4 regions of the Streptomyces sp. NPDC093984 genome follow, and region 2 is predicted to be linked to each of the others. Evidence: riboswitches for the same ligand, from Rfam matches in the RefSeq annotation. Region 2 holds a riboswitch; each other region holds the start of a gene.
The links. Region 2 has a riboswitch for cyclic di-AMP ahead of ACIRC0_RS19395 (M23 family metallopeptidase). Riboswitches for the same ligand answer to the same signal wherever they lie in the genome.
Positions count from the first base shown of each region.

Region 1: it holds a riboswitch for cyclic di-AMP, as region 2 does, so the genes downstream of both, ACIRC0_RS07260 (M23 family metallopeptidase) here and ACIRC0_RS19395 (M23 family metallopeptidase) in region 2, are expected to answer to the same signal.
Region 3: it holds a riboswitch for cyclic di-AMP, as region 2 does, so the genes downstream of both, ACIRC0_RS03060 (peptidoglycan DD-metalloendopeptidase family protein) here and ACIRC0_RS19395 (M23 family metallopeptidase) in region 2, are expected to answer to the same signal.
Region 4: it holds a riboswitch for cyclic di-AMP, as region 2 does, so the genes downstream of both, ACIRC0_RS30780 (transglycosylase family protein) here and ACIRC0_RS19395 (M23 family metallopeptidase) in region 2, are expected to answer to the same signal.

Region 1 is NZ_JBIWIM010000001.1:1,610,545-1,617,916, reverse strand. Features, by position in the region: gene ACIRC0_RS07275 (DNA topoisomerase (ATP-hydrolyzing) subunit A) at 1-1,628, opposite strand, end outside; gene ACIRC0_RS07270 (M16 family metallopeptidase) at 1,939-3,297, shown strand; gene ACIRC0_RS07265 (M16 family metallopeptidase) at 3,294-4,682, shown strand; cyclic di-AMP (ydaO/yuaA leader) riboswitch at 4,906-5,056, shown strand; gene ACIRC0_RS07260 (M23 family metallopeptidase) at 5,069-5,821, shown strand; gene ACIRC0_RS07255 (GntR family transcriptional regulator) at 6,046-6,741, shown strand; gene ACIRC0_RS07250 (HPr family phosphocarrier protein) at 7,040-7,321, opposite strand.
Region 2 is NZ_JBIWIM010000004.1:742,733-750,104, reverse strand. Features, by position in the region: gene ACIRC0_RS19405 (PrsW family intramembrane metalloprotease) at 1-998, shown strand, start outside; gene ACIRC0_RS19400 (aldo/keto reductase) at 1,044-1,988, opposite strand; gene ACIRC0_RS19395 (M23 family metallopeptidase) at 2,077-3,099, opposite strand; cyclic di-AMP (ydaO/yuaA leader) riboswitch at 3,111-3,267, opposite strand; gene ACIRC0_RS19390 (PP2C family protein-serine/threonine phosphatase) at 3,479-4,684, opposite strand; tRNA gene ACIRC0_RS19385 (tRNA-Met) at 5,151-5,224, opposite strand; gene ACIRC0_RS19380 (dihydrofolate reductase family protein) at 5,342-6,490, opposite strand; gene ACIRC0_RS19375 (MarR family winged helix-turn-helix transcriptional regulator) at 6,570-7,079, shown strand.
Region 3 is NZ_JBIWIM010000001.1:646,613-653,984, reverse strand. Features, by position in the region: gene ACIRC0_RS03085 (aspartate aminotransferase family protein) at 1-1,269, shown strand, start outside; gene ACIRC0_RS03080 (helix-turn-helix domain-containing protein) at 1,344-1,979, shown strand; gene ACIRC0_RS03075 (DUF6126 family protein) at 2,012-2,122, shown strand; gene ACIRC0_RS03070 (tyrosine-protein phosphatase) at 2,144-2,941, opposite strand; gene ACIRC0_RS03065 (alpha-galactosidase) at 3,130-5,202, shown strand; cyclic di-AMP (ydaO/yuaA leader) riboswitch at 5,526-5,682, shown strand; gene ACIRC0_RS03060 (peptidoglycan DD-metalloendopeptidase family protein) at 5,687-6,622, shown strand; gene ACIRC0_RS03055 (DUF6250 domain-containing protein) at 6,779-7,372, shown strand, end outside.
Region 4 is NZ_JBIWIM010000011.1:37,265-44,636, reverse strand. Features, by position in the region: gene ACIRC0_RS30810 (hypothetical protein) at 31-348, shown strand; gene ACIRC0_RS30805 (hypothetical protein) at 437-559, shown strand; gene ACIRC0_RS30800 (SurA N-terminal domain-containing protein) at 763-1,416, shown strand; gene ACIRC0_RS30795 (nucleoside triphosphate pyrophosphohydrolase) at 1,554-2,561, shown strand; gene ACIRC0_RS30790 (cytochrome P450) at 2,558-3,859, shown strand; gene ACIRC0_RS30785 (transglycosylase family protein) at 4,041-5,027, shown strand; cyclic di-AMP (ydaO/yuaA leader) riboswitch at 5,226-5,392, shown strand; gene ACIRC0_RS30780 (transglycosylase family protein) at 5,397-6,092, shown strand; gene eno (phosphopyruvate hydratase) at 6,485-7,372, shown strand, end outside.

The DNA of each region.
Region 1 (7,372 bases), on a different contig from region 2:
TCGGAGTCCTCCTCGAACGGGTCGTTGTTCGCCGTGCGCGCCAGCAGGCCCGTCGACGAGATCAGCACCCGGCAGGGGGCGTCCTCGACCTGCAGCGGAACCGTCGGGGCCGGGACGCCGGAGGACTCCAGCAGCACCGTGCGCCGGTCGGTGCCGAACTTCTTGGCCACCGCGGCCAGTTCGTTGGAGACCAGCTTGCGCAGCTCCGCGTCCGACTCCAGGATCCGGGTCAGCTCCTCGATCTCGGTGTTGAGCCGGTCCTTCTCCGCCTCCAGCTCGATGCGGTCGAACTTCGTCAGGCGGCGCAGCGGCGTGTCGAGGATGTACTGCGTCTGGATCTCGCTCAGCGAGAAGCGCTCGATCAGGCGCTCCTTGGCCTGCGCGGAGTTGTCGCTGGAGCGGATCAGACGGATGACCTCGTCGATGTCCACCAGCGCGGTCAGCAGGCCCTCGACCAGGTGGAGGCGGTCGCGCTTCTTGCCGCGGCGGAACTCCGAGCGGCGGCGGACCACGTCGAAGCGGTGGTCCAGGTAGACCTCGAGGAGCTCCTTGAGGCCCAGCGTCAGCGGCTGGCCGTCGACCAGGGCCACGTTGTTGATGCCGAAGGACTCCTCCATGGGCGTCAGCTTGTAGAGCTGCTCCAGGATCGCCTCCGGCACGAACCCGTTCTTGATCTCGATGACCAGGCGCAGGCCGTGCTGCCGGTCGGTGAGGTCCTTGACGTCGGCGATGCCCTGGAGCTTCTTCGAGCCCACCAGGTCCTTGATCTTGGCGATCACCTTCTCCGGGCCGACCGTGAAGGGCAGCTCGGTGACGACGAGGCCCTTGCGGCGTGCCGTCACGTCCTCCACGGAGACCGTGGCCCGCATCCTGAAGGTGCCGCGGCCCGTCTCGTACGCGTCGCGGATCCCGGGCAGCCCCACGATCCGGCCGCCGGTGGGCAGGTCCGGGCCCGGGACGTGCTTCATCAGAGCGTCCAGGTCCGCGTTCGGATACCTGATCAGATGGCGGGCGGCCGCGATCACCTCGCGCAGGTTGTGCGGCGGCATGTTCGTCGCCATGCCGACCGCGATGCCCGACGCGCCGTTCACCAGCAGGTTCGGGAAGGCGGCGGGCAGGGCCACCGGCTCCTGCTCCTGGCCGTCGTAGTTGGGCGCGAAGTCGACCGTGTCCTCGTCGATCGACTCGGTCATCAGACCCGTCGCCTCGGCCATCCGGCACTCGGTGTACCGCATGGCGGCCGGCGGGTCGTCGTTGCCCAGCGAGCCGAAGTTGCCGTGGCCGTCGACCAGCGGCACGCGCATCGAGAAGGGCTGGGCCATGCGCACCAGGGCGTCGTAGATCGACGCGTCGCCGTGCGGATGCAACTTACCCATGACCTCGCCGACGACGCGGGCGCACTTCACATAGCCGCGGTCGGGGCGCAGGCCCATCTCGTTCATCTGGTAGACGATCCGCCGGTGCACCGGCTTGAGGCCGTCGCGGGCGTCCGGCAGGGCCCTTGAGTAGATGACCGAGTACGCGTACTCGAGGAAGGAGCCCTGCATCTCGTCCACGACGTCGATGTCGAGGATCTTCTCCTCGTACGAGTCGTCGGGTGGCGGGGTCTTCGTGCTGCGGCGGGCCATCGCTGCCGGCTCCTTCACCGTCTGTGCTGGGCATGGAAACGAGTCTGACGCCGACCATTGTGGACCGCCGCACCGACAACGGGGACCGGGGCCCTTCCGAGGGGCCGTGAAACCGGCCCGACGGCGATCACGACCGTCCCGGCCGCCCGACGCGTCAACGGCGAGCGTCCCCCACCCCCCGTAATCATGGTCTCGCTCTCGGCGTACGCCGCCCGGGAACTTCGCCACCGGTCGGCACGCTTGCATACAGTGACAGGACCGGCAGGAAACCGCGGTTTCCGCGACAGCTTCCGCGATCGAAGGGACGTACATGCCCATGGGTCACACGGCCACAGCCGAGGCAGGCTCCGGGGGCCTGACAGCGACCGAGCACCGCCTGGCCAACGGCCTGCGCGTGGTGCTCTCCGAGGACCATCTGACCCCGGTCGCGGCGGTGTGCCTCTGGTACGACGTCGGCTCCCGGCACGAGGTTCAGGGGCGCACGGGTCTCGCCCACCTCTTCGAGCACCTGATGTTCCAGGGCTCCGCCCAGGTCAAGGGCAACGGCCACTTCGAGCTGGTGCAGGGAGCGGGCGGCTCGCTCAACGGCACCACCAGCTTCGAGCGCACCAACTACTTCGAGACCATGCCCGCCCACCAGCTGGAGCTCGCCCTCTGGCTGGAGGCCGACCGCATGGGCTCCCTGCTCGCCGCGCTCGACGACGAGTCCATGGAGAACCAGCGGGACGTCGTGAAGAACGAGCGCCGCCAGCGCTACGACAACGTCCCCTACGGCACCGCCTTCGAGAGGCTGACCGCGCTCGCCTACCCCGAGGGCCACCCCTACCACCACACGCCGATCGGGTCGATGGCCGACCTGGACGCGGCCACCCTGGAGGACGCGCGCGCGTTCTTCCGCACCTACTACGCGCCGAACAACGCGGTGCTGTCCGTCGTCGGCGACATCGACCCCCAGCAGACCCTCGCCTGGGTCGAGAAGTACTTCGGGTCCATCCCGTCCCACGACGGCAAGCCCCAGCCGCGCGACGGCTCGCTGCCCGAGATCATCGGCGAGCAGCTGCGGGAGGTCGTCGAGGAGGAGGTTCCGGCGCGCGCCCTGATGGCCGCCTACCGGCTGCCGCACGACGGCACGCGCGCGTGCGACGCGGCCGACCTGGCGCTCACGATCCTCGGCGGCGGCGAGTCCTCCCGCCTGTACAACCGGCTCGTGCGCCGTGACCGCACCGCCGTCGCCGCCGGGTTCGGCCTGCTGCGGCTCGCCGGGGCGCCCTCGCTGGGGTGGCTGGACGTGAAGACCTCCGGCGACGTCGAGGTGCCCGTCATCGAGACCGCCATCGACGAGGAACTCGCCCGGTTCGCCGAGCGGGGCCCGACGGCCGAGGAAATGGAGCGCGCCCAGGCCCAGTTGGAGCGCGAGTGGCTGGACCGGCTCGGCACGGTCGCGGGCCGCGCCGACGAACTGTGCCGGTACGCCGTGCTGTTCGGCGACCCCCAGCTCGCCCTGACCGCCGTGAAGCGCGTGCTCGAGGTCACCGCCGAGGAGGTGCAGGAGATCGCCAAGGCCCGCCTGCGCCCCGACAACCGCGCGGTGCTCGTGTACGAGCCGGTCGCGGCCGAGGCCCCGGAAGCTGCCGAGACCACCGACGAGACCGAGGAGTCGGCGAAGTGAGCGAGCTCGCGACCATGGAGTTCCACCCGCAGCCCCAGCCCGGCGAGGCCCGGCCCTGGGCGTTCCCGGCGCCCGAGCGCGGCACGCTCGACAACGGCCTGACCGTGCTGCGCTGCCACCGCCCCGGTCAGCAGGTCGTCGCCGTCGAGGTGCTCCTCGACGCGCCCCTGGACGCCGAGCCGGCCGGCCTCGACGGCGTCGCCACGATCATGGCGCGCGCCTTCTCCGAGGGCACGGACAAGCACTCCGCCGAGGAGTTCGCCGCCGAGCTGGAGCGCTGCGGCGCCACCCTCGACTCGCACGCCGACCACCCCGGCGTCCGCCTCTCCCTGGAGGTGCCGGTCTCCCGCCTCCCCAAGGCGCTCGGACTGCTCGCCGACGCCCTGAGGTCGCCGGCCTTCGCGGACAGCGAGGTGGAGCGCCTGGTGCGCAACCGCCTCGACGAGATCCCGCACGAGATGGCCAACCCGGCCCGCCGCGCCGCCAAGGAGCTCTCCAAGGAGCTGTTCCCGGCGTCCTCGCGCATGTCGCGCCCGCGTCAGGGCACCGAGGAGACGGTCGCGAACATCGACGCCGCGGCCGTCCGTGCCTTCTACGAGCGGTATGTGCGCCCCGCGACGTCCACCGCGGTCGTGGTCGGCGACCTCACCGGGATCGATCTGGACGAGCTCCTCGGCGACACCCTCGGCGCCTGGACGGGGGAGCCCTCCAAGCCGCGTCCGGTGCCCCCGGTGACCGCCGACGACACCGGCCGCGTGATCATCGTGGACCGTCCCGGCGCCGTCCAGACACAGCTGCTCATCGGCCGTGTCGGGCCCGACCGCCACGACCGCGTGTGGCCCGCCCAGGTGCTCGGCACGTACTGCCTCGGCGGCACCCTCACCTCCCGCCTGGACCGCGTCCTGCGCGAGGAGAAGGGCTACACCTACGGGGTGCGGGCCTTCGGGCAGGTGCTGCGCTCCGCGCCCGACGGCACGGGCGCCGCGATGCTCGCCATCAGCGGCTCCGTCGACACGCCGAACACCGGCCCGGCGCTCGACGACCTGTGGAAGGTGCTGCGCACCCTCGCCGCCGAGGGCCTGACGGACGCCGAGCGCGACGTCGCCGTACAAAACCTGGTGGGGGTGGCACCGCTGAAGTTCGAGACGGCGGCGGCCGTCGCGAGCACGCTCGCCGACCAGGTCGAGCAGCACCTGCCGGACGACTACCAGTCGACGCTGTATCAGCAGCTGGCCGCCACGGGCACGGTGGAGGCCACCGCGGCCGTGGTGAACGCCTTCCCGGTGGATCGCCTCGTCACCGTGCTGGTGGGCGACGCCGCGCAGATCAAGGAGCCCGTAGAGGCGCTCGGCATCGGCGAAGTGAGCGTCGTCGCCGCCGAGTAGAGCGCACCGCACGCGCGCGTGCGCCGCGCCCGTCCCGGGGCCCTGGTGACTTTCCGTTCACCAGGGCCCCGCCCATTGGCGGGTTTGTCCGTATTGCCACAGAGGTTGCCTCTCTGCCCTGTGGGATGCGCTACAAACCCCGTCCTGCGTTTGCTGATTGAAAGACGGTCCGCTTAGCGTCATTCGGGCTGTCCGTCAGGCAGTGCGCCGCACCCGCGGCACCGGACAGTCATCGCCGAGTCCCCGTACGGCGCGAGCCAGGGGAGCCGGGGACCCAAAACCACAGTCCCTGGGGTGAATCGGGCGCGAGCCCGTAGGAGACCTTCCTGCTCCGAACCCGTCAGCTAACCCGGTAGGCGAGAGGGAAGGAAAGGACCAGCCACTTCATGGCGTTCACCTGCGCCACCGGGAAGCACCGTCGCCCGAGCCGTGTGAAGCGTACGACTGCGAACGCCGTCGGCGTGGCAGCGCTCACCACCACCGGTGTCATCGGCACCCTGGCCGCCCCGGCCCACGCCGCCGGCGCCCCCGTCGAGCAGACCGGGCTGCTCCAGGCCCTCACCCTCGGTGACTCGGTCGCGGAGAAGATCGGCGCACAGGCCGCCGCCCAGAAGCAGGCCGCCGAACAGAAGCGGGCCGAGGAGGCCGCGCGCAGGAAGGCCGCCGAGAAGGCCCGCCAGGAGCGCGAGGCCAAGGAGCGGGCCGCACGCGAGGCCGAGCGCAGGCGTCTCAACGCGTTCGTGCCGCCGATCTCCAACTCCTTCGTCTCCACCGGTTACAAGACCGGCGGCTCCCTGTGGTCCTCCGGCTCCCACACCGGCATCGACTTCCACGCCGCCACGGGCACGCCCGTGCACGCCGTCGGCGCCGGTACCGTCGTCCAGACCGGCTGGGGCGGCGCGTACGGCAACCAGATCGTCATCAGGATGAACGACGGCACCTACACCCAGTACGGCCACCTGTCGTCCATAGGCGTCTTCGTGGGTCAGCACGTCACCCCCGGCCAGCAGATAGCCCTCGCCGGGTCCACCGGCAACACCACCGGGCCGCACCTGCACTTCGAGGCCCGGACCACTCCCGAGTACGGCTCGGACATCGACCCCGTCGCCTACCTGCGCTCGCACGGCGTGAACGTCTGACGGCCGCGCCCGCGACAGTAGCGCCCGCACCCGACGGCCCCGGCTGATCAGCCGGGGCCGTCGTCGGCTTCAGCCGGGGCCGTCGTCGGCTTTCGAACGGCTGTGTGTCCAAAAAAAATCCCTGGATTCCGGCCCGCCGTCGGAAATTCCGGCCCACTGCAATAGAGTCGGTTGAACACGCGTCAATCGCGTACGTTTCGCGGGGATTAAGGCGGAGGTCGGTCATGCGTATTCCGGCGCACTCGGTCTGCACGGCGATCCGTGATGACATCGTCGCGGGTGTCTACGAGCGCGGCAGCCGACTCACCGAGGAACTCCTCGCACGCCGCTACGGCGTCTCCCGCGTCCCCGTGCGCGAGGCGCTGCGCACCCTGGAGGCCGAGGGCTTCGTCGTCACCCGCCGGCACGCGGGCGCGTGCGTGGCGGAACCCACCGAGCAGGAGGCCGCCGACCTGCTGGAGATGCGGATGCTGCTGGAGCCGCTCGGGGCCGCGCGGGCCGCGCAGCGGCGTACCGAGGCCCATCTCAAGGTGCTGCGCGGCCTGGTCAGACTGGGCCAGGAGCGGGCCAGGAGGGGCAACAGCGAGGATCTGCGCTCCCTGGGCGGCTGGTTCCACGAGACGCTGGCGCAGGCCTGCGGGAGCCCGGCGCTGACCTCGACGCTCGCCCAGCTGCGGCACAAGATCACATGGATGTACGCGGTCGACGCGCCGGCCGACCCCGTGGAGTCCTGGGCCGAGCACGGCGGCATCGTTGACGCCGTCGCGCGCGGGGACGGCGAGCGGGCGCGGGCGATCACGGCGCTGCACACGGAGCGCTCCACGGCCGCGCACCGGCTCCGCTTTCCCGGCGGGACGGACCGCCCGGACCGTGTGAGGACTTCGCAACACCCCGTAAACACGTCGGCGCTCCGGCTTTAACACAGGCACCGTATACAAAGAGGGATATTCGGCTGAGGCCTATTTTCGGCTGCCTGTTTTCGGCGTGCGTCCTTAAATTCGGCGTGCGCCGTTCCGGTGCGTCGTCTGTGAATTTAGTCGTGCGTGACGAATGCGCCGTGTGCCCTTTTCATTGCGTGCGCCTTTCTCGCCGTTCCCTGCGCCGGACTGCCGTCGTCGCCGGTTCTCGCCCTCCCGGACGGGAGCATGCCCGGCAACGACAAAAGCCGCGCCGCCATGAAGGCGACGCGGCTGGAGCGGGGTGCTGCTGCCCGAAGGGTCAGACGGTCTCGGGGAGTTCCTCGAGGCCCTCGGCGACCAGCTTGGCCAGACGGTCGAGCGCGGCGTCCGCACCCTCCGCGTCGGAGGCCAGGACGATCTCCTCGCCACCCTGGGCGCCGAGGCCCAGAACCGCCAGCATGGACGCGGCGTTGACGGGGGTGCCGCCCGCCTTGGCGATCGTCACCGGGATGCCGGAGGCCGTGGCTGCCCGGACGAAGATGGAGGCGGGGCGGGCGTGGAGACCCTCGGCCCAGCCGACGTTGACGCGGCGCTCAGCCATGTGTTGCTGCCCTTCAGGTGTATCAGGGTTGTCTAGACCAGTGTTCCATAG
Region 2 (7,372 bases):
CGATCGTGGAGGAGTCCGCGAAGGCCGCGGCCGTGCTGCTGGTCTTCCTCTTCCGCAGACGGGACTTCACCGGGATCGTCGACGGAGTGGTGATAGCCGGCGTCACCGCCACCGGCTTCGCCTTCACCGAGAACATCCTCTACCTGGGCACGGCCTTCGGCACCGACCAGATGAGCGGGGGAAGCGGGCTGGCGTCCGTCACGGCCGCGACCTTCTTCGTCCGTGTGGTGATGTCACCCTTCGCGCACCCGCTGTTCACCGTGCTCACCGGCATCGGCTTCGGCATCGCCGCGCTGTCCGCGGAGCGCCAGCACGTCCGGCGGGTGCTGACGCCGCTCTGCGGGCTGCTGCTCGCGATGGGCATGCACTCCATGTGGAACGGGTCGTCCACGTTCGGCCAGTACGGGTTCTTCGCGGTGTACGCGTCGTTCATGGTGCCCGCGTTCGGGCTGCTGACCTGGCTGGTCATCTGGACGCGTCAGCGGGAGCTGCGGACGGTGCGGGAGGAGCTGCCCGCGTACGTGGTCGCCGGGTGGATGGGGCCGGTGGAGCCGTTCGTGCTCGGTTCGATGCGGGCGCGGCGGCTGGCACGTGAGTACGCGAGGCAGCAGTTCGGGAAGGACGCGGCGCGGTCGGTCGCGCGGTACGAGGCGTACGCGACGTCGCTGGCGTTCCTGCGCCACCGGGGGCGCCGGGGGCGGACGGGCGCCGATTTCGTCGTACGGGAACGGGAGTTGCTGACCGAGCTGTGGGCGCGCCGGGAGGTGGCGCGGCCGGCGCTGGCGTATGCGGCCCGGGCGACGGCACCGGTGGCTCCGCCGGTGTGGCCGGGGTACGGGCACGCGGCCTTCCAGGGGACGCCGCAGTACGGCCCGGTGGCGCCGCAGTACGGCCCGGCGATGCCGCACTACGGTCAGGCGGTGCCGCAGTACGGTCCTGCGATGCCGCAGTACGGTCAGGCGGTGCCGTATCCGGAGTACAACCCCTATCGCACCTAGGAGTTGACGCGGTCTCGGCACCGCCGGATTCCGCCGTCCGACGGGCTACGCCGACGCCTCCGTCAGCTTCGCCACGTCCTCGTCCGTCAGCGTCAGGTCCGCGACGGCCAGCAGCGCCGGCAGCTGCTCCACCGTCCGCGCCGACGCGATCGGTGCCGCGACCGTCGGCTGGGCCGCCAGCCAGGCGAGCGCCACCGTCGGGATCTCGGCGCCCCGGGCCTCGGCGACCTCGTCCAGGGCCGTCAGGACCCGCTGCCCGCGCTCGGTCGCCAGGTGCTTGGCCGCGCCCTCCGCACGCGCCGACTCCACCGTCGTACCCGGCCGGTACTTGCCGGTCAGGAAGCCCGAGGCCAGCGCGAAGTAGGGAACCGCCGCGAGCCCCGCACGGGAGGCGAGGTCCTGCAGCGCACCCTCGTAGGTGTCCCGCGAGACCAGGTTGTAGTGCGGCTGCAGCGCCACGTACCGCGCCAGGTTCTCGCGGTCCGAGAAGTCCAGGGACTCCTTCAGGCGCTCGGCGGAGATGTTGGAGGCGGCGATGGCGCGCACCTTGCCCGCCTTCACCAGCTCGTCGAGCGCGCCGATGATCTCCTCGACCGGCACCTCCGGCTTGTCGAAGTGCGTGTAGTAGAGATCGATGTAGTCGGTGTCCAGACGGCGCAGGGACGCGTCGGCCGCGGCCTTGATGTTGGCGGCGGTCAGGCCCTGGTAGTCGGGGTGCTGGCTGACCTTGGTCGCGATGACCACGTCGGAACGGTTGCCGCGCGCCTTCACCCACTTGCCGATGATGGTCTCGGACTCGCCGCCCTTGTTGCCCGGCACCCAGGCCGAGTACGAGTCGGCCGTGTCGAGGAAGTTCCCGCCCGCCTCCGTGTATGCGTCGAGGACGGCGAAGGACTGCGTCTCGTCGGCGGTCCAGCCGAAGACGTTGCCGCCGAGGGACAGCGGGAAGACCTCGAGATCGGAAGAGCCCAGCTTGCGAAGAGAAGTCATGCCCTGTGCCAACGCCCGGACCGGGCCGGCGTCTTCCGGGAAGCCCGCAAAGATCTTGCAAACGATCAGGCTCTTCGCGGGGGTGGGGTCAGGGGTTGAGGCCCTTGCCGCGCAGCCAGGCCAGCGGGTCGATGGCGGCGCCGCCGTTCGGGTGGACCTCCAGGTGCAGGTGCGGCCCGGTGACGTTGCCGGTCGCGCCCACGCGGCCGATGACGTCGCCCGTGCTGACCTTCTGCCCGACCGTGACGCTGATCGACGACTGGTGGCAGAACCACAGCTCGGTGCCGTCGTCGAGGGTGAGGATCGTGCGGTAGCCGTAGGAGCCGGCCCAGCCCGCCTCCGTGATCGTGCCGCTGTGGACGGCCTTGATGAGCGTGCCGGTGGGCGCGGCGAAGTCCAGGCCGGTGTGGAAGCCGGAGGACCACATGGCACCGGCGTCGCCGAAGCGGGAGGTGAGGGTGTAGGAGGAGGTCGGCAGCGTGAACTGCCGGGCGAGTGCGGCGAGCCGCGCGGCCTCCTGCGCCTGCTTCTTCTCGGCGGCGGCCTTGGCCTGCGCGTCGTCCTGCGCCTTGGCCGCCGCGGCGGCGGCCTTCTTCACGGCGGCGTCCTCGGCGGCCTGCGCCGCCGCCTGCGCGATCCGGTCCTGCTGGGACTCGGCCTGCTGGATGATCCGTGCGCGCAGCGCCTCGCCCGCGCCCTTCGAACCGGCGGCGTCGGTGGCCTCCCCGGCGTCGGTCCGGCCGACGCTGCTGAGAGCGGTGGCCGAGCTCTTGGGGGCGCCGGAGTCGTCGCCGATGAGCGCCTTGGCGGATTCCGTGACCGAGGAGAGGTCCGGCAGGGATATGGACACGGGCGGCTTGCCGGACTGCGCGGTGGCCATGCCGCCCGCGCCGACGGCGGCCATCACACCGACGCCGAGGACGGTGGAGCTGCGGGCGAGCCCGCCCCCGCGCTGCTTGACGACGCGGTGCCGGCCGCGGACGGGGCGGATGGAGTCCTCGGTGGGGTTCCACTCCTCCCAGGGGCCCTCGTCGATGCCGGGTGCGACGTCGAGCGTCTGAGTACCGTTCGGGGCGAACGAGGTGTTCTGGGCAGGCCGGTTGAACGCCACGTGGGCGCACTCCTTTCCTTCCGTCTCGCCTACCGGGTTAGCTGACGGGTTCGGAGCAGGAAGGTCTCCTACGCGCGTATACCGGCCGTACGGAACGGCGGTATCCGCGTGATTCACCCCAAGGTGGTGGTTCCCCGGTTCCCTCGCGGGATTCGGCAGGCGCGCACGGAGCCGCCTTCGGTGACGGCTGGGACGACCGCGCTGCGTTATCGAACGTTAATAGACCCGAGGCCTGTATTCCAAGCCGTTCAGGCAGATCCGTTCCCGCCGCCGACCAGGACTTTCATGGCCTGAACGGAGGAAATCGGGCGAGTCGCCCCCGTCTCAGCGACCTCATAGGTATTGACCGTACGTCAGTTGTTATGCGGAAGGACATGGCTCACTCACTCGTCGTCACCGCGCTCAGGGGGCGCCCGGGCCGGCGCACGGCCAGCAGAGCCATGTCGTCCGTGCCGCGGCCACCCGTGTGCCGGGCGACCTCGCGCGTGACGGTGCTCAGCAGGGCGCCGGGCCCGGGGAAGACCCGTCCCGCGAGGCGGACGGCGGGGTCGTAGAACCGGCCGTGCGCGTCCCGTGCCTCCGAGACGCCGTCGGTGTGGAAGAGCAGCGTCGAGCCGGGCGGGAAGTCCCACTCCTCCACCCGGTCGGGCCAGACGCCGAGGTCGCCCATGCCGAGCGGCAGCGCGGGCTCGCGGGCCTGAAGTTCTCGCAGGGAACCGTCCGGGAGCAGGAGCAGCGGGGCGGGGTGGCCGCGGTTGACGATGCGGACGACGCCGGAGCCGTGCGGGATCTCGGCGAGGACCGCGGTGGTGAACCCCTCGTACGCGTCGGGCCCCTCGCGTCCGGCGCGGTCGCGTGACAGCGCCCGCTCCAGGCGCTGGGCGACGGCCTCGAGTGTCGGCTCCTGTTCGGCGGCCTCCCGGAAGGCGCCGATCACGACGGCCACGGCGGTCACGGCGCCCATGCCCTTGCCGCGCACGTCGCCGACGACGAGCCGTACCCCGTGCGGGGAGTCCTGGACGGTGTACAGGTCGCCGCCGATGAACGCGTCGGCCTGCGCGGCCTCGTAGCGGGCGGCGATGTCCAGCCCGCCGATCCGGGCGGCGGGTTCGGGCAGCACCGCACGCTGCGCGGCCTCGGCGATCTGGCGGGCGGAGGCGAGGCGGGCGACGTTGCGGCGGACCAGAACGTTGATGAGGACGGCGAGGGCGGCGACGGTGACGACCGTGGCCACCTCGGTGACCTCGCCCGCCTTTCCTAGCACGCCGAGCCCGAGGTGGACCGCGAGGACCACGACGACGGCCGCCGTGCCGGTGAGAACGGTGCCGCGCAACGAGAACAGGGGCGCGGCGACGAGCGGCGCGGCGGTGAAGAGGGGGCCGGCCGCGTAGTCGAACGGGGCGAAGAGGTCGAAGCAGACCCCGGCGACGATCAGCAGCCCGGGCAGGGCCCGCAGAAAGGCCCGCGCGTACGAGATCCGCCGCTCCTCGGCCTCCGTGGCGGCCTCCGCCTCGGCCCCTCCGTGCGCCGGCACCGGGAGGGGCCTCGCGCCGGGGGCGGAGACCGGGGCGCCGGGGTCGGGCACGGGGGCTCCGGGGGTTCCGGGGGCTCCGAGGAGCCGGGCGGATCGGCCGGATCGGCCCGACAGGCGGTCCTCGCGGTCGGGGAGGCACCCGGCGGACCGGTTGCCGCGGTCGGAGGGACGCCCGCCCGACCGGTCGTGACGGCCGGAGGGACGCCCGCCCGGCCCGTCGTGACGGCCGGAGGGACGCCCGCCCGACCCGTCGTGACGGCCGGAGAGACGCCCGCGCGACCGCTCGTGGTCCTCGGCCTCCTCCTCACACGGCCCATCGGGCCCACGCCGCTCGTCGGGATCGTCCTGCTCCCATGACCACCGCTCGCCTGCTTGCTGCACCACCCGTCCAGGCTTCCCGGAAGGGCGGCGGGGGGCGACCGCTGTGGGCCGGGCGGAGTAGCCGCCAGTGGGTGAAAGAGAGCCGGGGAAACACCGAGGGCCGGAGCCCTTTCGGACTCCGGCCCTCGGCCTTCAGTAGCGGGGACAGGATTTGAACCTGCGACCTCTGGGTTATGAGCCCAGCGAGCTACCGAGCTGCTCCACCCCGCGTCGGTGATTCCAGTGTACGCCATGCGCGCGACAGGTAGTGCACGGGTTTCACCCCCATGCCGTCCCACCAGCGATTTCCGGCCGTACGCGGAGCTGCTTGGCCCCCTTGGAGGCTCCTCAGGAACGGTCGGCCGGGGGCAGCAGATGGGCGTTCGGGGCCTTGGCCCGGTCCTCGTACTCCGGCAGCAGCACCACGTCCACGCCCGCGGCCGCCAGCAGCGCGTTCCCGTCAGCCGACGCGACGAACGTGTCCGGTTCCCGCCAGGCCGTCACCACCCGTCGTACCCCCGCCTCGATGATCAGCCGGGCGCAGGGCGCGGGCCGGGACGCGCGGCGGGCGCACGGTTCCAGGCTGCTGTACACCGTCGCGGAGGCCAGCCTCGGATCCGCCGGGTCCAGCTTCGCCAGCGCCGCCTCCTCGGCGTGCACCACGGGGTCGCCGCCCTCCCGGGAGTGGCCCCGCGCAAGTTCCGTGCCGTCGGCCGCGACGACCACCGCGCCGACGCTGAAGGCGGTCTCCGACGGCGGGCACCGGTCCGCCAGCTCGCAGGCCAGCTCCAGCCACCGCCGGTCCGCGGCCGAGGCGAGCCTCCCGGTGCCGGGCGCGGTGGGCACGTACCGCATCAGCACCACGTCCCCGACCGCGCGCGTCTCCACCAGCCGCATCCGCCCCGGCGGGTACGCGCCGTGCCCGAACATCCGCGGGGCGTCCGGCTCCCCCACGAACAGTGGCGCCACCACCAGCTGCACCTCGTCCGCGAGCCCCTGCTGGAGCAGTCGCGTGTGCACGCTCCCGCCGCCCTCGACCATCAGCCGCCGTACGCCCTTCACGTCGCCGAGGTGGTCGAGCACGGCCCGCCACTCCACGTCCGGCCCGAGCGCGACCACCTCCACGTCCGCCGGAAGCAGACCGCGCAGCCGCCGGGCGCCCTTGTCCGTCGTGTAGACGGTCTTCGCGCCGCCCGTGTGCCAGAAGCGGGCCTCCGGGTCGAGGTCCCCGGACGCGCTGACCGTGACCTTCAGCGGATACTCCGGCAGCCCGGCGGCGAGGCGGGCCGCGCGCCGCTCGGCCGAGTAGACCAGCAGCCGGGGGTTGTCGGTGCGCAGCGTGCCCGCGCCGATGAGGATGGCGTCGCTGCCCGCCCGCACCTCGTCGACCCGGTCGAAGTCCTCCGGGCCGGACAGCAGCAGCCGCTCGGGCCCGGTGTCGTCCAGGAAGCCGTCGAGGGAGACGGCGGCGGACAACAGGACGTGGGGATGGGCCATGGCGGCGCTCCTGGGGTCGGGACGATCCGGTGAACGAGGCAGCTTGGTTCAACTTTTAAACAATAACTACACTGCCAGTATGACGACCCGCTGGCTCACCCCCGAGGAACTGCGTGCCTGGCGCGCGTACCTGGCCGCGTCGTGGCTCCTGGAGGACGCGATCGACCGGCAGCTCCAGCAGGAGGCCGGCATGCCGCACCTGTACTACTCGGTCCTGGCCAACCTCTCCGAGGCACCCGACCGCCGTATGCGCATGACCGATCTCGCCGAGGCGCTGAAGATCACGCGCAGCCGGCTGACGTACGTGGTCACCCGGCTGGAGAAGGACGGAACGGTTCGCCGGGAGGGCTGCCCGACCGACAAGCGCGGCAGCGTGGCGATCCTGACGGAGGACGGCAGGGCGCTTTTGGAGCGCACGGCGCCCGGTCACGTCGAGACGGTCCGCTCGGCCGTCTTCGATCACCTCACCGAGGAGCAGGTGGCCCAGCTGGAGGCGATCTGCTCCCGGATCACGGAGGCGCTCCAGCAGGACGAGGAGCGGTCGGCGTGCGGCGAGCTGCCGTGGCGCCGGCGTTCGTCCACGCCGTGACCGAGGGGACGACGGGGGACACGGGAAAAAGAGTTGCTTGAAACTTAAAGCAGGGATAGAGTCTCGGCCGAGGTTGTGCTTCAAATCTGAAGCATGAGTCCGAAGCAGGAAGCGCATCCTCCGCACCCGCCATCGTCGGCCAGGAGAAAGACGACAGCCATGCGCGACGCACACGAGACCGCCCCTTCCCGTGACACCGGCGACACAGCCGACCCGCACACAACCGCCCCGCACACGGCGGAGCTGCCCGCAGCCGCCCTGGCCGTCCCCCTCACCGCCAACGACCTGCCCGG
Region 3 (7,372 bases), on a different contig from region 2:
TTCGACAAGGTCTACGAGCGGGCCGAGGGCGCCCACTTCTGGGACGCGGACGGCAACGACTACCTGGACATGCTCGCCGGGTTCGGGGTGATGGGCCTCGGCCGCCACCACCCCGTGGTCCGCAAGGCGCTGCACGACGTACTGGACGCCCAGCTCGCCGACCTCACCCGCTTCGACTGCCAGCCCCTGCCCGGCCTGCTGGCGGAGAAGCTGCTCGCCCACAGCCCGCACCTGGACCGGGTGTTCTTCGGCAACAGCGGCACGGAGGCGGTCGAGACCGCGCTGAAGTTCGCCCGGTACGCCACCGGCAGGCCCAGGATCCTGTACTGCACCCACGCCTTCCACGGTCTGACCACCGGGTCGCTCTCCGTCAACGGCGAGGACGGCTTCCGCGACGGCTTCGCCCCGTTGCTGCCCGACACCGCCGTCCCGCTCGGCGACCTCGACGCCCTCGCCCGGGAGCTGAAGAAGGGGGACGTGGCGGCCCTCATCGTCGAGCCGATCCAGGGCAAGGGCGTCCACGAGGCCCCGCCCGGCTATCTGCGCGCCGCGCAGGAGCTGCTGCACAAGCACAAGGCGCTGCTCATCGCGGACGAGGTGCAGACCGGCCTCGGCCGTACCGGCGACTTCTACGCCTACCAGCACGAGGACGGCGCCGAGCCCGACCTGGTGTGCGTGGCGAAGGCGCTCTCCGGCGGCTACGTCCCGGTCGGCGCGACGCTCGGCAAGGACTGGATCTTCAAGAAGGTCTACTCGTCCATGGACCGGGTCCTCGTGCACTCCGCGAGCTTCGGGTCCAACGCGCAGGCCATGGCGGCCGGGCTCGCCGTCCTGTCCGTGATGGAGAACGAGCAGGTCGTCGCGAACGCCCGGGCCGTCGGGGAGCAGCTGAAGTCCCGGCTCACCGAGCTCGTCGACAAGTACGAGATGCTCAGCGAGATCCGCGGCCGGGGCCTGATGATCGGCATCGAGTTCGGCCGGCCCAGCTCGCTCAAGCTGCGCAGCCGGTGGAGCCTGCTCCAGGCCGCCCGGAAGGGCCTGTTCGCGCAGATGGTCGTCGTGCCGCTGCTGCAGCGCCACCGGATCCTCACCCAGGTCTCCGGCGACCACCTGGAGGTGATCAAGCTGATCCCGCCGTTGATCATCGGTGAGGCGGACGTCGACCGGTTCGTGGACGCCTTCACCGCGGTCATGGACGACGCACACGGCGGCGGGCTGATGTGGGACTTCGGCAAGACGCTGATCAAGCAGGCGGTGGCGAACCGCTGACCCTCCGGGAGCCGGGCTTTTGCCTCTGAGGCAAGAAATTTGCCGCAGGGGCAAGCCTCCGGCTCAATGGAGGCATGAGCTCTCCTGAGACCGATCCCGGCACCGGGACCGAGGACGGGCCGTCCGAGGACCTGCCCGTCGTCGCGCCGCAGCTGCGTGCGCTGCGCCGCCGCGCCGGGCTGACCCTGGAGGCCGCGGCCCGTGCCGCCGGGCTCTCGCCCGCGCACCTGTCCCGGCTGGAGACCGGCCGGCGGCAGCCGTCCCTGCCCATGCTGCTTGCGCTCGCCCGTATCTACGGTACGACCGTCTCCGAACTGCTCGGCGAGAACGTCGCCGACCGGGACGCCGTCGTGCGCGCCGCCGACATGGAGCCGACCCGGGCGGGCGGCTGGGCGTACTGGCAGGCGGGCGGGTCCGGACGCGGTATGCAGGCCCTGCGGGTGCACATCCCTTACGGCACCCAGGGCGACATCGTGCGCGTCCACCCGGGCGAGGAATGGCTGTACGTCCTCAAGGGGCGGCTGCGGCTGCGCCTCGGCGACTCCACCCACGTACTCGCGCCGGGCGACAGCGCGCACTTCGACTCGCTGACCCCGCACCGTCTCGCCGCCGCCGACCACGACGGCACCGAGCTGCTCTTCGTCCACACCCTGCTGCAGAGCCCGACCGCCGCGCTCTGCCTCGGCCCCACCCCTGGAGAGATGCCATGACCGAGCAACCGGAATCCCGCCCCCGCAAGGTGATGGAGGAGAAGTTCCCGCGCGCACTGTGGGTGCGGCTGATCGTCTACATCGCGGTCGGCCACCTGTTCGCCGCCTTCGTCTACCTGCTGTTCGAGCTGGGCGCGAAGTGAGCGCCCACCCCGGACCGCACTTCAGTCCAGCAGCCGGTCGCGCAGCCGCTCCCGCACCGCGGGCGTGATCCGCAGCCCCTTCTCCAGGTAGGTGTCGACACCGCCCCAGGTCTCCTCGACGGTCTCCAGCGCCGCCGCGAGATACTCGGCGCGCGCGTCGAAGAGGGGGCTGAGCAGCTCCATCACCTCGGGGGAGTACGCGTCGGGCGACGAGCCGTTGCGGCGCACCTTGTAGCGGCGGTGCTTCGCGTTCGACTCCAGGTAGTCCGCGACGATCGCCTCACGCTCGACCCCGAGGGCGAGGAGCGTCACCGCGATCGAGAGCCCCGCGCGGTCCTTGCCCGCGGCACAGTGCATCAGCGCGGGGACGCTGTCCTCGGCCAGCGCGTGCAGCACCTGGGAGTGCTCGGCCGTGCGCTCCTTGATGATCGTGCGGTACGACAGGATCATCCTGTTCTCCGCCTTGCCGTCGGCGAGCAGCGCGCGCAGCTGCTCCAGGTCGCCGTCGCGGACCATCTTCCAGAACTCGGCGCCGTGCGCCGGGTCGGTCAGCGGCAGGTTGACGTTCCGCACGCCGGGCAGCTCGACGTCCGGGCCCTCCAGCTTCTTGTCCGCCGCGTTGCGGAAGTCGAAGATCGTGTGCAGGCCCAGTGAGGTGAGGAATGCCGCGTCCCGCTCCGTCGCGTGCGCGAGGTGGCCGCTGCGGAAGAGCACTCCGCGCCGCACCCGCCGCCCGTCCACGGTCGGCAGGCCACCCACGTCGCGGAAGTTGCGTACGCCGGTCAGCTCGGGCTCGGTAGACGGGACCTGCTGCGTCACGAGGGCTCCTCCCATCCGTCCGCCGGCGCTGTTCGCCGGCGGGCCGCGCCTCGACGATACGGCACCGTGTGATCAGGCGATCGTCCCCGGCAGGCGCCCGCGTGACGGACAGGCGTTGCCCCCGAGGCACCTCACACCCGATGATGTTGAGGCCTGATCGCACCTGTTCGAATCTGTGGGGGCATGTGATGCTGGAGATCGCCGCGGACGGCCGCACCTGGCTGCTGTCAGGGCCCACGAGCAGCTACGCCCTGCGGCTCGCCGAGGACGACACGCTGCTGCACCTGCACTGGGGCCCGCGGATCGCCCTCGCCGACGCCGAGGCGCTCGCGGCCCTGCCGGCACCGCCGTACCGGCCCTTCGAGTCCCCGCTCGACGGCCGCGAGGAGTACCCGGTCGAGGGCGGCCCCCGTTTCGTGCGCCCCGCCCTGTCCGTGCGCACCGAGGAGCGCCGCGGCACGGAGTGGGCGTTCGAGGCGTACGAGGCCGACGGCGACGAACTGCGGCTGCGCTTCACCGACGCCGGACTCCTGATCATCCTCCACTACCGGATGCGCGGCGATGTCGTAGAGCGCTGGGTGACCCTCGCCAACGACGGCCCCGCCCCCGCCGAACTCCTCCGCGCCGACTCCGCCACCTGGACCCTGCCCGAGCGCGAGGGCTGGCGCCTCTCCCACCTGCACGGGCGCTGGGCGGCCGAGTCCCGGCTGGTGCGGTCCGACCTCACCCACGGCGAGAAGGTCATCGGCAGCCGCCGCGGCCACACCGGTCACCAGCACCTGCCGTGGGTCGCGCTGGACACGGACGCCACCGAGGAGAGCGGCGAGGTCTACGGCTGCGTGCTCGCCTGGTCGGGCACCTGGCGGATCGCCGTCGCCCAGCTCCCGGACGCCCGGGTGCAGATCACCGGCGGCGCCGGGTACGACGACTCGGGTCTGCTGCTCCTCGCGCCGGGGGAGACGTACACCACCCCCGTCTTCGCGGGACTGTGGAGCGACGGCGGCCACGGCGGCGCGAGCCGTGCCTGGCACGCCTACCAGCGCGCGCACATCGTCCCGGACGCCGACCGGGACCGCCCCGTGCTCTACAACTCCTGGGAGGCCACCGAGTTCGACATCTCCGAGGAGCAGCAGGGGGCGCTGGCGCGGCGGGCGGCGGCCATAGGGGTGGAGCTGTTCGTGGTCGACGACGGCTGGTTCGGCACCCGTACCAGCGACCGCGCCGGGCTCGGCGACTGGCGGCCCAACCCGGACCGCTTCCCCTCCGGCATCAAACCGCTCGCCGACTACGTGCACGCCCTCGGCATGCAGTTCGGCATCTGGGTCGAGCCCGAGATGGTCAACCCGGACAGCGACCTCTACCGCGCCCACCCCGACTGGGTGCAGTACCAGCCGGGGCGGAAGCGGACGGAGTTCCGCAACCAGCTCGTGCTCAACCTCGCCCGCGAGGACGTCCAGGAGTACCTCTGGGAGCAGCTCGACGCCCTGCTCTCCAGCGCCCCGATCGACTATGTGAAGTGGGACTTCAACCGCTGCTTCACCGACGCCGGCTGGCCCGGCGAGCCCTACCCGCAGCGACTGTGGGTCGACCACGTGCGCGCCTTCTACGCCCTGCTGGACCGGCTGCGGGCCGCGCACCCCCATGTCGCCTTCGAGTCCTGCTCGGGCGGCGGCGGACGTGTCGACCTGGGCGTCATGAGCCGTACGGACCAGGTGTGGACCTCCGACAACACCGACCCGCTCGACCGACTCGCCATCCAGCACGGCTTCAGCCAGATCCATCCGGCCCGGGTGATGGCCGCCTGGGTCACCGACAGTCCGAACGCGATGCTCAACGGGCGGGTGAGCGCGCTGCGCTTCCGGTTCGTCAGCGCCATGGCCGGGGTGCTCGGTGTCGGCGGCGACCTCGCGCAGTGGACCGAGGAGGAGCTGGCCGAAGCGCGGGACTGGGTCGGCCTCTACAAGGAGATCCGGCCCGTGGTCCAGCGCGGTGACCTGTACCGGCTGCGGCCGCCGGCGGGCGGGTTGAGCGCGGTGCAGTACGTCCTCGGCGACGAGAGCGTCGTCCTCGCCTGGCTCCAGGCACAGCACTACGGCGAGCCGGTCGCCCCGCTGCGGCTGCGCGGCCTGGACCCGGCGGCGACGTACGAATGCCGGGAAACCGGCGAACTGCACCGGGGCGCGGTCCTTCTGCATCATGGGCTGCGGCCCGCGCTGCGCGGTGACTTCGATGCGACGGTCATCCGGCTGCGCCGGATCTGAATCTGCGTCTGAATTTGAAATCGTCGTGCCCGGATTGACTGATTCCTTGTAACTCGGCCTGGATGAAGGGCTTCTGAAGAGCCGGCACGTGAGCAGTGTCATAGGCGTGACGCTCCGCTGTTGCCATGTGCATGTAATTCGGTGATTGTCCAGGGAAATGGTGAAGCCCCGAGCCGCCGGATCGACGGAGCGTCACCGGGGGCTTGCGGTGAGGAGCATGAGAAAGGTGCGCGCCGGGAGGCGAACAGTTGTCGCTGCGCGTCCTGTTCGCTTACGTTCCCCATCCATCCGGACGGAACGCCGAATCCTGCCGCCGCCCGGAGCCCGCACACACACCCATGCCCGGCAGGAGCGGGGGACCCACAGGAACCATGCCTGTTCCGGTCTCCGGAACGGCTAGGGGTAAAGCCGTGCGTGAGCACGGCCGGACATCTCCAGTCCGCACCCGACAGCTCACCTCGCAGGCGCCGGAGAGGAATTCACCATGCCCGCGAAGGGTAAGCACCGCCGTCCCAAGCCCCGGCGTTTCACCCGTTCCCTCGCCGTCGCCGGAACCGGCGGCGCCGCGCTCGCGCTGCCCCTGGTCGGGGCGGCCGAAGCCCATGCCGCCACCCCGGCCTCGTCCGTTGCCGAGAAGGCCGCCACCGCCTCCCAGGAGACCGCCACCGCTTCCCAGGGGATTGCCACCGCTGCCGAGAAGGCCGCCACCGCGGTTCCCGTCACCGTGAAGCAGGGTGCGGACCGGGCGACCGGCAGCAGGACCTACACGGTCGAGGCCGGCGACTGGCTGGAGAAGATCGCCCGCGAACAGCACGTCGACGGCGGTTGGCACAGGCTCTACGAGGACAACCGCTCGGCCGTCGGCTCCGACCCGTCGCTCATCCACCCGGGGCTGAAGCTGACGTTGGACGGCGCCCGGGCCGCGACGAGGACGACCACCCCGCCGGCCGCAAAGTCCAAGCCGTCCAGGGCCGTCACGAGGAAGGCCGCCAGGACCGCCACGGTCTCCGCCGGTTTCACCCTGCCCGTCACGGGTGCCGTCCTCGGCACCGGTTACCACGTCGCGGGCGGCATGTGGTCCAGCGGCCACCACACCGGAGTGGACTTCGTCGTCCCGACCGGCACCAGCGTGCAGGCCGTCGCCGCGGGCACCGTGGTCGCCGCCGGCTGGGGCGGCGCGTACGGCAACCAGGTCGTCATCAGGCTCGCCGACGGCCGCTACGCCCAGTACGCCCACCTGTCCCACATCTCCGTCGCCGCCGGCCAGACCGTCGCCGAGGGGCAGCAGGTCGGCCGGTCCGGCGCGACCGGCAATGTCACCGGACCGCATCTGCACTTCGAGATCCGCACGACCCCCGACTACGGGTCGGACGTCGACCCGGTGGCCTACCTGCGCTCCCACGGCGTGACCGTCGGCTGACGCCACCCGCCGCGATTTTCCGCGAGGCCGGGCCCCGTTGGGGGTCCGGCCTCCGGCGTTCACGCGGTCTCGACAGGAGTGCGACCACGGCCCACAGTGATCGGGAGCAAGCGCTTTCTGAATGTGCCGCCGCGCCCACCCAAGGAGTCGTACCGCATGACGACCACTCGCAGAGCCTTCGGAGCACTCGCCTCCGGTGCCGCCCTGGCCGCGCTCGCACCGGCCGCGACCGCGAACGCCGCGCCCCGCCACCGCCGGGGGCGACTCCTCGCGTACGACGACTTCCGGCACGGACTCGGACAGTGGGCCGTGGAACTGCAGGACGGCGGCACGGTCACGGCCGACCGCGGGGTGCTCGACATCGACGTACCGAGCGGCGCCACGGTCTGGTTCCGGCAGCGGCTCCAGGGGCCGTACGTCCTCGGGTACACGGCGACCGCGGTCTCGGCCGGCGGCGCGAACGACCGTGTCTCCGACCTCAACAACTTCTGGAACGCCGTCGACGTCCGCTCCCCGGACGACCTGTTCGCCACCCCGCGGGGCGGCGCCCTGGCCGAGTACGACTACCTGAAGACGTACTACGTGGGCTACGGCGCCAACTCCAACACCACGACACGAATGCGCCGCTACGTGGGCGAGCCGGGCGTCCGCCCGCTGGTCCACGACTACACGCAGCCGCTGCTCGTCGCGGGCGAGCCGAACCACGTCCGGATCGTGTCCGACGGCAGCCGGGTCCAGTGGTGGAACAAC
Region 4 (7,372 bases), on a different contig from region 2:
GCTGCCGAGCCACGACACGAGGGGCGGTACATGAAGGTCGTCGCCATACCGGCAGCCCGGCGGTTCGCCGTGCGGGCGGGCATCGCCGCACTGCCCGTCGTCAGCCTGGGGCTGCTGTGCCCCGTGCCGTCCCTCGTGCTCGCCCTGCGCCGGCGCAGGGCGACGGACTGGTGGGCCTTCGCGGCGTTCAGCGCGGTCCTCGCGGCCTGGGTCGCCGAACTGGAGCTGACGCCGGACACCACGCACGGGCCGCTTTTCGCGCTCGACGTCCTGCTGATCCTGCTGTCGATGGCCGGCGCCTCGATCCACGCCTGGAAGGTCTGGCCACGGCGGGCCGGCGGCCGCTGACCAGGCGTACGGCAGGGCAGCGGACACGCACGTACGGCAGCTCTCGGCCGCCGCACAGACGGCACCGGGGTACCGGAAGGTCGGCTTCGTGCTCGTCGGCACAGGGGGCGGCGAGGCCGCCGGTGCCCATGTGACCAGGCTCGACACCGGCGACAAGCTGCGCGCCGACGTGGCCGGGGCGGTCGAGCGAGCGGTGGACGGGCGGGCCTGAGCGGCCGGACGGGGGCTCACCAGGGGCGGGCGGTGCCCGAAGCGCCGGTGAATCGTTGGTCGAATGGGTTGGCCGGAGCCGGTCCGCTCCTTACCATCGATCACCGCAAGACCTTGTGCGCCCGCCCGTCGCCCGACCACCACCCCTGGTGGAGGCGCTGCGCGCCGCCCTATGTCTGCAATCCCCCACCCTGGGAGGTCATTTTGCACCGCCGTCGCCCCGCGATCGCCCTCAGCGCCGCCTTGGTCGCGGCCCCTCTCCTCACCGCGTGCGGCGGCACCGCGCACCCGGGTGCCGCGGCCGTCGTCGGAGGTGAGCGGATCACGGTCGCGCAGCTGGAGAGCCGGGTGGACGAGGTGCGCGCGGCCCAGCGTGCCGCCGCCACGGGCGACGCCCAGTACGAGCAGGCGGTCGCCCAGACCGGCAGCCTCACCCGCGACACGCTGCACAGCCTGGTCCTGGACCGGGTCCTGGACCGCGCCGCCAAGAACGCGGGCGTGAGCGTCACCGCCAGGGACGTCGAACAGATGCGGGCGGACCTTCAGGCGCAGGCGGGCGGCGCGAAGCAGCTGCAGACCGTGTGGCTGCAGCAGTACGGGGTGGCCCCCCAGCACCTCGACGACAGCCTCCGCACGGAGGTCGAGGCACAGAAGCTGGCCGCCGCGCTCGGCGCCGACATGAGCACGACCGAGGGCAAGGCCGCGTTCTGGAAGGCCATGTCGCAGGCGTCCCGGGAGCTGCACGTCGACCTGAACCCCCGCTACGGCACCTGGGACGTGCAGAAGAGCAGCCTGGCGGACGCGAAGACCCCGTGGGTCAAGGAGGTCACGGCGGCGGCTGCGCAGCAGACGGCGTAGACGGCGGTACGGGACCGGGGCCGGGCGGTACGCGTCCGGGACTGGTGCTGCGGGCCTGTGGACAAACTCCGGCGACGATGGGCCCATGCCTGTGGACAACTCCGGGGGCCGTCCGTGGCGTGCGTTACGTTCGGAGGGTGAACGCAACCAGCTTCGAAGCGGCCCCGGGACCGGAGGCGACCGCCGAGCCCGGCCGGATCGTCCTGCTCACCACCAGCCACCGGGTCGCGCCCGGTCTCCTGTCCTGGCCCGCCTGGCAGGCACTGCACGCCGCCGACCGGGTCCTGTGCGCGGACGGCGCGCACCCGCAGCTGCCCTATCTGCGCGAGGCCGGCATAGCGGTCGAGGAGGCCGCCCCGAGCGCGCAGGAGCTGGTCGACGCCTGCGCCGGCGGCCGCACGGTGGTCGTCGTCGCCACGGGTGAGGGCGAGCCCGCGCTGACGGACGGCCTGGCGCGCCTCGCCGGATCGGGCCGCGTCCAGATGCCGGAGCTGGAGCTGCTGCCCGCGTCGTACGACCTCCCGGGCGCCCGTCTCCTGGACCTGGTGCAGGTCATGGACCGCATCCGCGCCGAGTGCCCCTGGTCGTCCCGGCAGACCCACCTGGGCCTGGCCAAGTACGGCATCGAGGAGGCGTACGAACTGGTCGAGGCCATCGAGGCGGGCGACCGCGAGGAGCTGCGGGAGGAGCTGGGCGACGTCCTGCTCCAGGTCGTCTTCCACGCCCGGATAGCCGAGGAGCACCCGGAGGCGCCCTTCTCCATCGACGACGTGGCGGGCGGCATCGTCACCAAGCTGATCCACCGCCACCCGCACGTGTTCGGGGACGAGAGCGCGACGACGCCGGAGGAGGTCAAGGAGCACTGGCTGCGGACCAAGGCGGTCGAGAAGCGGCGCACGTCGGTGACGGAGGGCATCCCGCTCGGCCAGCCGGGCCTCGCCCTCGCCGCGAAGCTGCACTCCCGCGTCCGCACGGCGGGCCTTCAGGTCCCGCTCCCGCAGGGCGACGGCATCGGCTACGAGCTGCTGGCGCTGGCCGCGCGCGCGGAGGCGGAGGGCGTGGACCCGGAGGCGGCCCTGCGCGCGGCGGCACGCGCGTACCGGGACGCGATCCGGGAGGTGGAGAGCGGGGGCTCGAAGAAGTGAACGGCCAGTCCGCCTCCCCGGCCCCCGAACTGTTCACCTGGGAGTTCGCCGCCGACCCGTACCCCGCCTACGCCTGGCTGCGGGAGCACGCCCCCGTGCACCGGACGAGGCTGCCGAGCGGTGTGGAGGCCTGGCTGGTCACCCGGTACGCGGACGCCAAGCAGGCCCTCGCCGACCCGCGGCTGAGCAAGAACCCGGCGCATCACGACGAGCCCGCGCACGCCAAGGGCAAGACCGGCATCCCCGGCGAGCGCAAGGCCGAGCTGATGACCCATCTGCTCAACATCGACCCGCCGGACCACACCCGGCTGCGCCGGCTCGTCTCCAAGGCCTTCACGCCCCGGCGTGTCGCGGAGTTCGCGCCGCGGGTCCAGGAACTCACCGACCAGCTCATCGACCGGTTCGCGGGCAGGGGAGAGGCCGACCTCATCCACGAGTTCGCCTTCCCGCTCCCCATCTACGCCATCTGCGACATGCTCGGCGTCCCGCGCGAGGACCAGGACGACTTCCGGGACTGGGCCGGGATGATGATCCGCCACGGGGGAGGACCGAGGGGCGGCGTCGCACGGTCCGTGAAGAAGATGCGCGGCTACCTCGCCGACCTCATCCACCGCAAGCGCCTGGCGCTGCCCGCCGAGCCCGGCCCCGGCGAGGACCTCATCTCCGGGCTGATCCGCGCCTCCGACCACGGCGAGCACCTCACCGAGAACGAGGCCGCCGCGATGGCCTTCATCCTGCTCTTCGCCGGGTTCGAGACCACCGTCAACCTCATCGGGAACGGCACGTTCGCGCTCCTCGGGCACCCCGGGCAGCGGGCCCGTCTGCAGCGGTCGCTCGCCGCCGGGGAACGCGACCTGCTGGAGACGGGCGTCGAGGAGCTGCTGCGCTACGACGGCCCGGTGGAGCTGGCCACCTGGCGGTTCGCCACAAGGCCGCTCACCATCGGCGGGCAGGACATCGCCCCCGGCGACCCCGTCCTGGTGGTCCTGGCCGCCGCGGACCGGGACCCGTCGCGGTTCGCCGACCCGGACGTCCTCGACCTCTCCCGCCGCGACAACCAGCACCTCGGGTACGGGCACGGCATCCACTACTGCCTGGGCGCGCCCCTGGCCCGCCTGGAGGGACAGACGGCGCTCGCCACGCTCCTGACGCGCCTGCCGGACCTGCGGCTCGCGGTCGACCCGTCCGCGTTGCGCCGGCGCGGCGGACTCATCATGCGGGGCCTGCGCACGCTGCCCGTGGCGTTCACACCGGTACCGGAGAAAGGTCACGAAGCTCCCGCCGACATCCGGACATGACATGCGAACACTCCGACGGTCACAAGAAGATGACAGGATCTCACCTCTGTGATCTTCACGTGATCTGCGCTGCATTAACTTGTGACAAGCGATCTAGTGCCGATACGTTCACGCAGCAACGCGGCGGTCCGCACGCCACGGCCGTCGCGTCGGTCGATGCTGTCGTGTGAAAGGCAACCGCATGCTCTCCGGGAACGGTCGTCACCGTCGCCCCCGTCAGGCTCCGGCTCTCCTCGTCGCGGCAGGGGTGACCGGATCAGCGATCGCGATCCCGCTGCTCGGCGCCACCGGCGCGAGCGCGGCCACCGGCACCACCTGGGACCAGGTCGCGGAGTGCGTCAGCGGCGGCTCATGGAGCGCGGACACCGGCAACGGCCACTACGGCGGGCTGCAGTTGACGCAGGACGACTGGGACAAGTACGGCGGTCTCGACTACGCGCCGACCCCCGACCAGGCGAGCCGCTCGCAGCAGATCGCGGTCGCCGAGAAGGTCCTGGCGGCCCGGGGCGTCGGGGTCTGGGGCACCTGCGGCCTGCTGAACGGCCTGAGCAAGGACTCCGGCTCCGCCGACGTCGACACGGGTGTCGCCGGGGACTCGTCGTCCCACGGCGGATCGTCCTCCGATTCCGGCCTCGACTCCGGCCTGTCTGACTCGCCCGGATCGTCCGCGTCGACCACTTCGTCGCCTTCTTCATCCTCTTCATCCGCTTTGCCCTCCTCACCCTCGCCCTCGTCCGGGGGGTCGACCGCCGACACCGCCAAGAGCGCACAGGAGTCCGGTAGCGCGCCGACGGCCACGACGAAGGACGATGAGTCGGACAAGTCGGCACAGAACGATGCCTCCTCGGGGGCGAGTTCGGCCGAGGCCTCGGGTGCCGGCCGTCATCGCGGCGACAGCGCCGAGGAGAGTGCCGCGGGCGGCCGTACGTCGGACGCGTCCGGCCGGCACGCCTCACGCGGCACCGCGGACGCGCGCGACGCCGTCGACGGCTCGTACACCGTCCGCCCCGGGGACAATCTGTCGTCCATCGCCGACTCCCTTGACGTCAGCGGCGGATGGACGTCGCTGTACGAGGCGAACAAGCAGACGGTCGGTGCCGATCCGAACCTCATCCTCCCCGGTCAGAGCCTTGCCCTCGACGCCGACCCGACCGGCGGGTCGTCCTGAACTGCCCCTTGTATGGCGGAAGTTCGCGACCCACTTCGCGCTGAATGTCCTGTTTGGTGAAAGTGAGATATGGGTCTCATAAGCCCTGATCGTCTTTGAAATTCCGGCGATCGACTGCTTACGGTCGTGATCGCTCGCCACAGCGAGCCCCTGCGGTCGCAACGCCGAATCCTGCCAGCGGCCGTACGGGAACAGTCGTCGCGTCAAGCGCCGTAGGCAGGAGCGGGGGACCCAAGGTAGGCGCCGCGTCCGGGAGTTGACCGGAAGCGGCTCGGGGTGAAGCCGTGTCCCGCAAGGGGCACGGCCGGGCAACTCAACCGGCCCGAACCCGACAGCTCACCTCGCAGGCGTCGGTGAGGGGAACGAACCATGCTGTGTTCCGGCAACGGTAAGCACCGCCGCTCGTCCAAGGCCACCCGTGCCATCGCGCTCGCCGGTGTCGCCGGCGCTGCCATCGCAGGCCCGCTCCTCGCGGCCGGGAACGCCTCCGCGGCCACCGCCGCCCAGTGGGACGCCGTCGCCCAGTGCGAGTCCGGCGGCAACTGGCACATCAACACCGGCAACGGCTTCTACGGTGGTCTGCAGTTCACGAACTCCACCTGGGCCGCGTACGGCGGCACCGCCTACGCCTCCCGCGCCGACCTGGCCACCAAGGGCCAGCAGATAGCCGTCGCCGAGAAGGTCCTCGCGGGCCAGGGCAAGGGCGCCTGGCCGGTGTGCGGCAAGGGCCTGACCAGCGCCACGTACAACGGTTCCGCGGCCACCGGCTCCTCGAGCGGCGCGAAGAGCACCACCCCGAAGAGCACCACCACCCGCTCGACCGAGCAGCAGGCGGCCAACCGCTCCGCGCAGCGCCCGGCCCCGAAGAAGACCGTCACCACCCCGACCGGCCAGAAGGTCAAGAAGGGCGACGGCGAGTACAAGGTGGTCAAGGGCGACACCCTCAGCTCGATCGCCGCGAGCCACCACGTCCAGGGCGGCTGGAAGAAGCTCTTCGACCTGAACAAGGACATCGTCCAGGACGCCGACCTGATCTACCCGGGCCAGCAGCTGCACCTGAAGTGACAGCCACCCGGTAGCCGGACCGCGGCCCCTCCCAGTCGTGACCCCCACCGTGGGGGTCACGTGAGGGCCCACCCCCGTCCCCACGGGCTCCCCGCTCCGGTGCGTGTTCCCCCGTACGCGCCGGAGCGGGGCTTTCTGCTGTCCGGCCCCTTTGTCCTACGGCCCCTTTGTCCTCCGGTCCCTTGTCCTCCGGCCGCTTCGCCGCCCGGCCGCGCGGATTTCACCCCACCTTTCCCCGGCTCTTTGTTCCGGGCAGGAACAATGTGTACCGTCACCTTGTCCACGGGACGGTCGGTAGGCCGGCCGACAGCCCGGGGCGGTTAGGCTCTAGTCGCAAGGCACAGCCGCAAGGCAGACAGCCCCGCACTTCCAGCGTCACATCCAAGAAGGAGATGCTCGTGCCGTCCATCGACGTCGTCGTAGCCCGGGAAATCCTGGACTCCCGAGGCAACCCCACGGTCGAGGTCGAGGTCGGCCTCGACGACGGCAGCACGGGTCGTGCCGCCGTCCCGTCCGGCGCCTCCACCGGCGCCTTCGAGGCCATCGAGCTCCGCGACGGTGACCCCAACCGCTACCAGGGCAAGGGTGTCGAGAAGGCCGTCCTCGCCGTCATCGAGCAGATCGGCCCGGAGCTGGTCGGCTACGACGCCACCGAGCAGCGCCTGATCGACCAGGCGATGATGGACCTGGACGCCACCGACAACAAGGGCTCCCTCGGCGCCAACGCGATCCTCGGCGTCTCCCTCGCCGTCGCCCACGCCGCCTCCGAGGCCAGCGACCTGCCCCTGTTTCGCTACCTGGGCGGCCCGAACGCGCACCTGCTGCCGGTGCCGATGATGAACATCCTGAACGGCGGCTCGCACGCCGACTCCAACGTGGACATCCAGGAGTTCATGATCGCCCCGATCGGCGCGGAGTCCTTCTCCGAGGCGCTGCGCTGGGGCACCGAGGTCTACCACACGCTGAAGAAGGTCCTGAAGAGCAAGGGCCTCGCCACCGGCCTCGGCGACGAGGGCGGCTTCGCGCCGAACCTCGGCTCCAACCGCGAGGCCCTCGACCTCATCCTCGAGGCCATCAAGGAGGCCGGATACGCCCCCGGCCAGCAGATCGCCCTCGCCCTGGACGTCGCCGCCTCCGAGTTCTACAAGGACGGCAAGTACCTCTTCGAGGGCAAGGAGCGCTCCGCCGCCGAGATGACGGAGTACTACGAGGAGCTCGTCGCGGCCTACCCGCTCGTCTCCATCGAGGACCCGCTGTTCGAGGACGACTGGGCCGGCTGG